3 regions of the Oceanobacillus sp. FSL K6-0118 genome follow, and region 3 is predicted to be linked to each of the others. Evidence: predicted binding sites of a transcription regulator. Region 3 holds the regulator's gene; each other region holds the start of a gene.
The links. The regulator LexA, encoded in region 3, represses DNA repair genes until DNA is damaged. The targets are predictions, from matches to a motif close to CGAACATATGTTCG.
Positions count from the first base shown of each region.

Region 1: a site for LexA is predicted at 2,444-2,457, ahead of MHI02_RS16775 (YolD-like family protein). Genes of this name have one in related genera too.
Region 2: a site for LexA is predicted at 1,857-1,870, ahead of MHI02_RS11745 (DNA polymerase IV). Genes of this name have one in related genera too.

Region 1 covers NZ_JBBOVR010000002.1:20,957-24,717, forward strand. Annotated here, with positions in the region: gene MHI02_RS16760 (ABC transporter ATP-binding protein) at 1-474, shown strand, start outside; gene MHI02_RS16765 (ABC transporter permease) at 458-1,225, shown strand; gene MHI02_RS16770 (ABC transporter substrate-binding protein) at 1,245-2,243, shown strand; gene MHI02_RS16775 (YolD-like family protein) at 2,477-2,800, shown strand; gene MHI02_RS16780 (transposase) at 3,150-3,761, opposite strand, start outside.
Region 2 covers NZ_JBBOVR010000001.1:2,283,137-2,286,897, reverse strand. Annotated here, with positions in the region: gene MHI02_RS11755 (acyl-CoA carboxylase subunit beta) at 1-434, shown strand, start outside; gene MHI02_RS11750 (M20/M25/M40 family metallo-hydrolase) at 713-1,834, shown strand; gene MHI02_RS11745 (DNA polymerase IV) at 2,108-3,364, shown strand; gene MHI02_RS11740 (aldehyde dehydrogenase) at 3,544-3,761, opposite strand, start outside.
Region 3 covers NZ_JBBOVR010000001.1:2,012,747-2,016,507, reverse strand. Annotated here, with positions in the region: gene tkt (transketolase) at 1-260, opposite strand, end outside; gene MHI02_RS10385 (DUF896 domain-containing protein) at 377-610, opposite strand; gene MHI02_RS10380 (YneB family resolvase-like protein) at 714-1,352, opposite strand; gene lexA (transcriptional repressor LexA) at 1,627-2,250, shown strand; gene glnA (type I glutamate--ammonia ligase) at 2,291-3,625, opposite strand; gene MHI02_RS10365 (MerR family transcriptional regulator) at 3,697-3,761, opposite strand, start outside.

The DNA.
Region 1 (3,761 bases), on a different contig from region 3:
AAAAAGAAAGAAGCAAGAGTCATTGTACAGAAATATTTACAGTTGGTGCAGTTAAGTTCCTATGCCAAACATTCCCCACATGAACTTTCAGGCGGGATGCAGCAAAGAGTTTCCATTGCTAGAGCCCTAGCCATGAATCCACGCGTTCTTCTAATGGATGAACCGTTCGGTGCATTAGATGAGCAAACAAGAAGAAGACTCCAAGATGAACTAGAAAGAATTTGGTCCGAAACGAAAAAGACAATTCTTTTTGTTACACATAGTATCCAAGAGGCTATTAAATTATCAGATCGAATTATTGTATTAGGCACAAACCCCGGTAGAGTTTTAAAAGAGATTCCCATAAATATGGAACGACCACGAGAACAACATATACAGGAAATCGCTCATTACGAGGAATTGATTTCGAAATTACTAAAGAATGAGATAGATAATGTCGTAGAAGAGGCGTTATACGATGCAGTTAGCTATTAAACGAATCCTCTTTTTTGCGGCTTTAGGCGGACTCTGGGAGTTAGCAATTAGAATCTTTCATATTCCAGCTGTCATTTTGCCATCACCGGTAGATGTGCTGTTAAGCCTTCAGGAAAGTTTAGCTGACGGTTCCTTATTAGAGGACTTAGGAGCTAGTTTTACTCGACTAATCATTGGTTTATCCATTGCTCTTATTATTGGTGTTTTATTAGGCGTATTCCTAGCCAATGTGAGAACCGCAGATGAAACGTTGGGATCACTGATACTGGCACTACAAAGTATTCCTAGTATTGTTTGGCTTCCACTAGCGATCATGTGGTTTGGGCTCAATGAAAAATCAGTCATTTTCATTATCGTACTAGGAGCCGCTATTGTTATGACAATTAATATGCGGACAGGGATTAAAAATGTTCAACCGCTTTACATTAAAGCAGCCCAAACCATGGGATCTACTGGAATTGATTTGTTCATCCGCGTTATGTTACCAGCAGCGGTTCCATATGCTGTCACAGGAACCCGTTTGGCATGGGCTTTTGCATGGCGCGCCTTAATGGCAGGAGAGTTACTAAGTACAGGGCCAGGACTCGGTTATACCTTGAAATATGCATCTGACTTTGGACGGATGGATATGGTGATTGCAATCATGTTCGTTATTGGTGTTATTGGGGTAACCGTTGATATTCTTATTTTTCAACGGATAGAAAAAAGAGTCTTGGTGAAATGGGGACTTGAACAAAAAGAAGCAGCATAATACACGAGGAGGAAGAAGGATGAAAAAATGGTTATTAATGACTATATTCGTGCTCATCATAGGAGTATTAGCAGCATGTGGTGGGGGGAATGAAACTTCCAGTGGAAAAGAAGGAAAGGAAAAAGTTGTTATTGGCTATTTCCCCAATATTGATCACGCACCAGCAATGATTGCACGTGAAAAAGGATACTATGAAGAAGCGTTGGGAGAAAATGTTGAAATTGAATATCGTACATTTCCTGATGGTGGAACCTTTATGACTGCATTAAAATCTGGTGAAATTGACGCTGGGTTAGTTGGACCAGGGCCGGTTTTAAACAACTATTCAAATGGAGCCAATGTCAAAATCATCGGTGGTGCGTCAACTGGTGGTACAGTGGTTGTTGCCAGTGAACAAAGCGGAATCGAAAACTTAGAGGACATGAAAGGAAAAACATTCATCACACCAGGAATTGGCTGTACACATGATGTTCAGTTTGAAACCTTCTTAATGGAAAAAAGCATGGATGATTTAGCATCTGCACGTATTGGTGGTTCCTTAAAACATGTTACTGGTAATCCAGCAACATATCAAGGAATGTTTGAAACAGGTCAAGTAGACTTAGCGGCGGTTCCAGAACCATGGGCAACTATTTTAATTGAAAACGGTGCGAATGTAGTTGTAAGTACAGAAGAAATTGCATATGGAGAAAACCTTCCGAACGTCGTTTTAGTGGCTTCAGGTAACCTAATAGAAGAAAATAAAGAATTGGTTCAAGGCCTAGTGAACGCACAACAAAAAGCTGTAGACTTTATTCATAACAACCGAGAGGTAACGCAAGATATTGCAATTAAAGCGATTAAGGATTTAACGAAACAGGAAATGGACAAAGAAATCGTAGCAAAAGCAATGGACCGCATGACGTATACAACTGAAATTGATGAGGAAGTGCTGAAAGAGTTTGGTCAATCCTCTTTTGATTTAGAATTCCTTAAAGAAACCCCTAATTTCGACGGCTTGGTATTAAAATCTAATTAATTCATAACATTAAACTCATCCTAAAGAGTAGGCTTTTTAAATGGCTACTCTTTGGGTATCAATTATCCAGATACCTTATTTGCAAGAGCCTATTTACATTTTTTCCACCATTCCATATGGCCCCATACACTTTTCTGCATCTTCCACCAAGTCCCTTCTAAAACATATGTTTCATATGATAATATTTTTGTGTTATAATAGGAACAAACGTTCTAAGGGTAGGTGGTTTTATTATGTCAGAAGTAAATGATCGTGGATCGATTAAATGGACAGCTATGATGCTACCAGAGCATATTCAGATGCTAAATAAGATGTGGAAAGACAAGGAAAGGAAAGCTAAGCCAATGTTAGACGAGCAAGAATTAGAAGAAATAAACATGAAACTGCAACTCGCTATTCATCATCATTTACCCGTTCAAATTAAATATTATTCCGATTATGATTACAAAGTGATTAAAGGCAAAATAAAAAAGATTGATCTCGCCGATAAATATATACAGTTAGATGATTATACGAAAATAGGATTAATGGATATTTTAGATGTTGTTACGGAATAGCCCTAGCCGATAAGGTTAGTGGCTTTTCGCCTTTCTCGGGTATTTCATAACATATCAAAATTAGACGAATCTTTTCGTTGCTGTTCTTATTCTATGTATTCATCACAAATCAAACGTTTGTCTGAATATGGATTGGTTGTTACTCAGCAAGGTTTCTAGCCATATTAAAACCCCTAATTAAGGAAATTAGAGGTAGCAACAAAATATATATCAATGTAATGTAAGTGAACTACCCCCACTTACCACTCTTACGGGTTGCTTGAAGTGGGGGCTTCTTGGGTAATCGCCACTTTTGGTAGCTGACGAATTTGACCAAGCTAACCCTCTTGTTCCAAGAGTTTATTTTTTATCAGGCACTTTCTAACAATCGAATGCCTTCTTTTTTGATATTGAGTGCTGAATTGTAATCCCTATCAAGGTTTAGTCCACATGCACATTGATAAGTGCGTTCTGATAATTTGATTTCTTTTACTGCCCCACATTTCGAGCAGGTTTTTGTAGAGGGAAACCATTTATCTATTTTGACAAGTCGTTTCCCTTGTTCTTTTAATTTGTAGTGTAAGAAAGAAGTAAACATCCCCCACCCATTATCAGCGACACTTTTACCAAACTTTAGTGCTTGTGACATCCCCTTCATGTCTAAATCTTCAATCACAACAGCATCATAGTTAGTTACTAATTCTTTCGACTTATGATGAAGAAAGTTCTTCCGTTGATTGGCGACCTTCTCCCCGATTTTAGCTACTTGAATACGTTGTTTATTCCAATTAGAAGAGCCTTTCTTTTTGCGCGAAAGTTTACGTTGTTCCATTGCTAATTTATCAAGCATTTGTCGATAAAACTTAGGATAATTGGCTTTCTCACCCTCGCTATCGACAAACAACCCATCCATCGCAAAATCTAACCCGACTACTTTTTCAATTTCTTTGCTTTCTATCTCCTTCTCGTACTCTGTAAGAAT
Region 2 (3,761 bases), 270 kb from region 3:
AGCATGGTGGAATTATCCGTCATGGCGCAAAAATTCTTTATGCATATTCTGAAGCAACCGTTCCAAAAATCACGGTTATTACACGTAAAGCATATGGCGGTGCGTACGTAGCCTTAAATAGTAAGTCCATTGGTGCTGATCTTGTCTTTGCTTGGCCAAACGCTGAAGTTGCAGTTATGGGGCCAGAAGGAGCAGCAAATATTATTTTTGCTAAAGAAATTGCTGAGAGTGAAGAACCAGAAAAAGTCAGACAGGAAAAAATAGATACATATAGGGAAAAGTTTGCAAACCCTTATGTTGCTGCGGGTCTTGGAATGATTGACGACGTAATAGATCCTCGAGAAACAAGAATTAAATTAATTCAAGCATTAGAAATGCTGAAAAACAAACAGGAAGAAAGACCAAACAAAAAACACGGAAATATTCCGTTATAGTGCATGTTCAAAAAGGACCGAGTCGGCCTTCCTTAAATTCGTTTCCTGTGCGTCGGAAGTTCGAAGCGGCGATACTCCCAATACTAGAACGTATGCAATTAACACGTTAGTAACGCAAAAGCGAGCGTTCATGCGAAATTCGAAGTATCATTTTCACCGGACTTCTTGAACAACCTCTTATAACTTATTTGAAAAGATATCCATTTTTGGAGATATCTTTTCATTTCTTTTTATAATTGTAGTAACCTAATAATTAGGAGGTTATAGGTATGACAATAATGGTAAACGAAAAACGATTAGTTAATGAATTTTTTGAATTAGTACAGGTAGATTCCGAAACGAAAAATGAAGAAAAGATAGCCGAAGTACTTAAGAAAAAGCTAACTGAATTAGGTGTAGATGTATATGAGGATAATAGTAAAGAAATTACCGGGCATGGAGCTGGTAATTTAATTTGTACGTTAGAAGGAAATAAGCAAGGAGTAGATCCAATTTATTTCACTTCTCATATGGATACGGTTGTACCAGGTGCGAACATAAAGCCATCCATTAAAGATGGATATATTGTTTCAGATGGCACCACCATACTAGGTGCAGATGATAAAGCCGGATTAGCTGCAATCATAGAATCCATTAAGCTCCTAAAGGAAAATAATGTTTCACATGGGGATATCCAGTTTATTATTACAGTCGGCGAGGAATCAGGATTAGTAGGAGCGAAGGCTATCGACAAAAACTTAATTAAAGCTAAATTCGGTTATGCTTTAGATAGTAATGGAGATATTGGTGACATTATAGTAGCTGCTCCCACACAAGCAAAAATTTATACGATAATTAAAGGGAAAACCGCTCATGCAGGAGTAGAACCAGAAAAAGGCATTTCCGCTATAACTCTCGCTGCAAAAGCGATTTCCAAAATGCCACTAGGACGTATTGATGAGGAAACTACTGCTAATATTGGAAGATTTGAAGGTGGAAAACAAACGAATATTGTTGTGGATCATGTAGAAATCTTAGCAGAAGCTAGATCGTTAAAACCAGAAAAAATGGAGAAACAAGTTGCTAAGATGAAAGAAGTGTTTGAGAAAACGGCAGAACAATATGGCGGTTCAGCAGATGTAGAAATTCAAGTCATGTATCCTGGATTTAGCCAAGGAGCAGGCGATGAAGTAGTAGAAGTTGCAAGAAATGCTGCTAAAACAATTGGTCGTCATAGTCGATTACTCACAAGTGGTGGAGGTAGTGATGCGAATATCATTTCTGGTTTCGGAATCCCCACAGTAAACCTTGCTGTTGGATATGAAGAAATTCATACAACCAACGAACGTATTGCTGTAGAAAACTTGGTGAAAATCACGGAATTCGTAGTAGCTATTATAAAAGAAGTTTCGAAAGATTAATCTTTCGAAGCTTCTTTTTTAGTAAACATATATTTGGGTTAATCCACCATTGTTAACGAACCATTTAACATTTTGGGTTATGTTATAATAAAGAAGACTTCCATCAGTGGGCAGGATACCTTCATCCCCACTGATGGTTAGTCGCACTTATCGGACCTTTATGGGCAGCCAGACTCCCACCTACCTTCTTTGTTCTCACGAAGCTTTTAGATCTGAGTCGTACTGCCCGTTTAGGTGGATAAAAGGGAACAAGAAGATAAGGATGTTATAACTATGTCAATTCCGAAACAGAGTAAAAGAAGAATAATATTTCATATCGATATGAACTGCTTTTATGCATCTGTGGAAATGGCTTTTAACCCGAAATTAAAAGGGAAGCCACTTGCTATTGCGGGAAACCCAGAGGAAAGAAAAGGGATTATCGTAACGAGTAGCTATGAAGCAAGGGCAAAAGGAGTAAAAACGACGATGAATGTATGGCAGGCGAAAAAACTTTGTCCTGAACTAATTGTCATGAAACCAAATTTTGATAGATATCGAAATGCATCCAAAGAATTATTTAAAATACTTTCTGATATTACTCCATATGTGCAACCTGTTTCCATTGATGAAGGATATATGGATGTTACAAATACGACATGGAAAGGAACGCCATTAGAATTAGCACAAAATTTACAACAAAGAATTTTAAAAGAGCTTGACTTACCATCTAGTATTGGAATTGCACCAAATAAATTTCTTGCAAAAATGGCTTCCGATATGAAAAAACCTTTAGGGATTACAGTATTAAGGAAAAGAGAATTAGATAAAACATTATGGCCTTTACCTGTTCAAGAGATGTATGGTGTTGGTGAAAAAACTGCAGAAAAATTGCAATCGATAGGAATTAAAACGATTGGTGATTTAGCAAAAAAAGACACATATGAGTTAAAACAATTTTTCGGTATAAACGGGGAAAGGTTAAAAAATAGAGCAAATGGTATCGATCCAAGGCCAGTTGACCCGGATGCAATATATGATTTCAAAAGTATAGGTAATTCACAAACATTACCACATGACACTACGGATATAAAAGAAATAAACAAATTGATGAATGATCTGGCAGATAACGTAGAAAAGAGAATGAAGAGAAAGAATGCAGCTGGGAAAACCGTTCAACTCATGATTCGCTACCACGATCGCAAAACGATAACTAGGAGTAAGAAATTACAAAATTATATCGATTCAAAATTTGATATTTTATTCTTAGCTAATGAGTTATTGGAAGAACATTGGAATCAGGAGCCGATACGACTTATTGGAATTACCGTGCAAGATGTAGAAAATAAACGTAATATAGGTAAGCAATTAGACTTATTTACATATGAAAATGAAGCAAATAAAGAAAAGCTCATGTCTACCATTCATCAATTAACAGAAAAATACGGAGAAAATGTTTTTAAAAGTTTAAATGATAACTTCAAGGAGGTTGATCAGCAACAGCCACGAACAAGTTTTCAGAAAGACTTTCTAGACGACTATAAAAAATAATTGAAAAAGTTAACATTAGAGTGGGGTTGGGACAAATATGTTTTATAAAAAGAAAATCCGAAATTCTGTGGGATTGTTCGTCTTTTTGAGTTAAACATTTCGTTATGTCCCAACCTCTAAAATCAAGTGCAATTAAGTATTTGGCATATCCATTGCTATTACCTTAGTTTTTTATGCTTTTAATGTGTTAATTTTTTTACAACAGAATTAGATATCTTTCCTTTTGGATAACGGAATGGTAAATCAAATTTAGTTGTTTGTTTTAGTATACTTTTTTGGTGGGAGAACGTTTCAAAGCTGTATTTACCGTGATAAGTGCCCATTCCACTAGTTCCTACACCGCCAAATGGTAGATGCGGGTTCGCTAGATGATAGAGTGTATCATTAATCGAACCAC
Region 3 (3,761 bases):
TCCATAGAAACATCATATCCAGATAAATGAAGTAGGCTATATAAAAGCATAGAACCATGACCCGCCGATAATACAAAACGATCACGATTAAACCATTTTGAGTTCTTTGGATTATGGTTCATAAAATCTGTCCATAGCGTATATGCCATTGGAGCTGCTCCCATAGGTAACCCAGGGTGTCCGGAATTAGCTTTTTCTATTGCATCGATAGATAATGTACGAATCGTGTTAATTGATAATTTTTCCACGTTTGACAAAATATTTAACTCCTTTCACTAATGAAAATGTCTCCAACATATTCTATGTTAGTATGTCACAAGTGAAGTTAGTTTATTTCTCAAACAAATTATTCTTTCTAATTCCCTCTATCGAATGATTAATGTTTTCTATTTCTCTCTTGCAGCTCTCTAACTTTCTTCGGAGTTACATCGTTTCCTTTAGGATCGATTACCGTCATTGATTTCATATGATTTTTAAAAGAGCTTCTGACGTTTTTTAAATAATCTTCACGAAGTTCTTTCTGCTCTTTTGCCTCTTCCTCAGTCAGTCCTGTACTCTTTGATTTCCTAGCTAATTCATTGATACGATTTAATTTTTCTTTTGAAAGCATATAAAATGTTTTCCTTTCTATTTAAATAAAGACAAGAACCTTATTGAACTCGCACTTTTAAGTAAGTTCTTGCCATAAATCTTACTATTCCATATGAACATATTCAAGTATTTTGGTACTCTTGATATCTTCTATGAACAGTTGCTTTGGATACATGAAAACCCATCCCATTAAGTGTTTTTGTAATTTCCTCAAAGGTTAAATTATTTTGTCTTAATCTAACTACTTCTTCAATCGGAAACTCTAATCTTTCTCTACCAATTGCTTTATGTTGATTTGATAGATTTTTAGAGGGATTGTACCCTTTTTCGATTGCCCTTTTCATTCCTCTTTTTATCTTAGCATTATGAATCTTTCTTTGATACTCCTCTACAATACCCACTATTTGTAAAACCATAGAATCCGATTCTGACAATTCTAATTCTCCGTCATGAATGGCAGTGTAAATAGGTATTTTTAACTTATGTAGTTGATGGAATAATGCAATCTTCGTATTTCCTCTTCCTAGTCTAGTCTCATCCTGTATCAATAAACAATCTGCTTTCTCTTCAGAAAAAAATTCTAACATCGCAAAAATTCCATCTCTGTTTATTTCATATCCACTAGCCTTTTCCTCTATACAATCGATAACTTCCATTTGATATCTACCTGCTAATTTAAGTAATTCATCTTTTTGACGACTTAGCGACGTTTCTTGTGTCATTTTATCTGTACTAACACGACAATATATAATAGCTTTCATTGACCACTACCTACCTATACACTAATTATAATAGAAATATATATAAATCCTAACGTTAAACCAAATGAAATTAAATAAAAAAGATCCGTTTTCGTTATCTTCCCAAACATAAATTGTCCTCCTACCTAATAACAGAACCTTTGTTCGTTTGTTAGATCTATTATCACACGAACATACGGTCTTGTCAACTATTTGTTCGAACGAGTGTTTGCTTAAATTAGTTAATAATGGTAAACTATCATTATTAAAATATTATGTGCGAGGTGAGTAATAGATGACAAAACTTTCTAATAGACAACAAATGATTCTTGATTTTATAAAAGATGAAGTAACTAAAAAAGGTTATCCACCTTCCGTTCGGGAAATAGCTTTAGCGGTAGGGCTTGCGTCAAGTTCTACCGTTCATGGCCATTTAGAAAGATTAGAAAGCAAGGGTTATATTAGAAGAGATCCTACTAAACCTAGGGCAATTGAAATTTTAGCTCAATCAGAAGATAGTAATATTCCAAAAGATGAAGCTCGTTATGCACCCGTCATAGGGAAAGTCACAGCGGGTGTACCAATTACAGCAATTGAAAATATAGAAGAATATATTCCAATTCCAGCTTCAACAGCAAGTCCTGATGATAATTTATTTGTCCTTATTATTGATGGAGAAAGTATGATAGAGGCTGGTATTTTAGACAAGGATATGGTTATTGTTAAACAACAAAATAATGCTAATAATGGCGATATTGTCGTCGCAATGACGGAGGAAAATGAAGCAACCGTAAAACGATTTTTTAGAGAAAAAGATCACATTCGTTTACAACCAGAAAATGCAACAATGGAACCTCTACTATACAAAAATGTAAGTATACTGGGTAAGGTTATCGGCCTGTATCGACATGTACATTAAGACAAAAAAAGAGAATCCGCGGATTCTCTTTTTTTATCTATTAGTATATAGTCATATACTGTTCTCTTTCCCAAGGATGAACTTGGAGTCTGAACATATCCCATTCAATCTCTTTCGCTTCAACAAAGTGTTCAAATAAATGATCACCTAGAGACTCGACAATTACTTCATCTTTTTGCAAGAGATCTAATGCACCTTTTAGTGTTACTGGTAAGTCTAGTATTCCTTCTTCTTCACGTTCTTCTTTCGACATAACATAAATATTTCTATCAACTGCTGTAGGAGGAGTTAATTTATTTTCAATACCTGATAGTCCAGCAGCTAATAATACGGACAATGCCATATATGGATTTGCAGAAGGATCTACACTGCGGACTTCAAGACGCGTACTTAATCCTCTTGAATTCGGAACACGTAATAACGGGCTTCTATTTGATGCAGACCATGCCACATAAGATGGCGCCTCATAACCAGGAACCAAACGTTTATAGGAATTGATCGTTGGGTTTGTAATCGCAGTAAAGGCTGTAGCATGTTGAATAATACCCGCCATGAAATGGTATGCTGTTTCACTCAACTCCAAATCCCCTTTTGTGTCATAAAAAACATTTTCACCTTTTTTAAATAAAGACATATTAATGTGCATTCCAGATCCATTTACTCCGAAAAGTGGTTTAGGCATAAATGTTGCATGCAAATTATGTTTTCTAGCAATTGTTTTAACTACTAATTTAAAAGTTTGTATATCATCCGCATGTTTCACAGCATCAGAATATTTAAAATCAATTTCATGTTGTCCTGGTGCACCCTCATGGTGAGAAGCCTCAATTTCAAATCCCATTTCTTCTAATTCAAGAACGATGTCACGGCGACAGTTTTCCCCTAAGTCCGTGGGAGCCAAATCAAAGTAACCTGCTTGGTCATTTAATTCTAGTGATGGATTCCCTTTTTCATCTAATTTGAATAGGAAAAATTCTGGCTCTGCACCGATATTAAAAGCATCAAAACCAAGTTCTTCCATTTTCTTAAGATTGCGCTTAAGGTTGTATCTTGGATCCCCTTCAAATGGTGTTCCATCTGGTTTGTAAATATCACAAATAAAACGTGCTACTTTACCTTTTTCAGAAGTCCACGGAAAAACTACAAACGAATCTAAATCAGGGTATAAATACATATCCGATTCTTCAATACGTACAAAGCCTTCAATAGATGAACCATCAAACATCATTTTATTATCTAGCGCTTTTTCTAATTGACTTAAAGGTATTTCCACATTTTTAATTATTCCAAGCATATCTGTGAATTGTAAACGTATGAACTTCACATTATTTTCTTTAATTTGTCTCACTACATCTTCTCTTGTATATTTTGGCATCTGTTGTCCTCCTACATCATGTTAATAGATTAAATAATAACTAGCCAAATAAAATTCAAACAAACTTACCATTAACGATTAGAAAAAAATCTTGAAAGCTCTCCTTGCCTTAAATTTACTTGCCCGAGTCTATCTG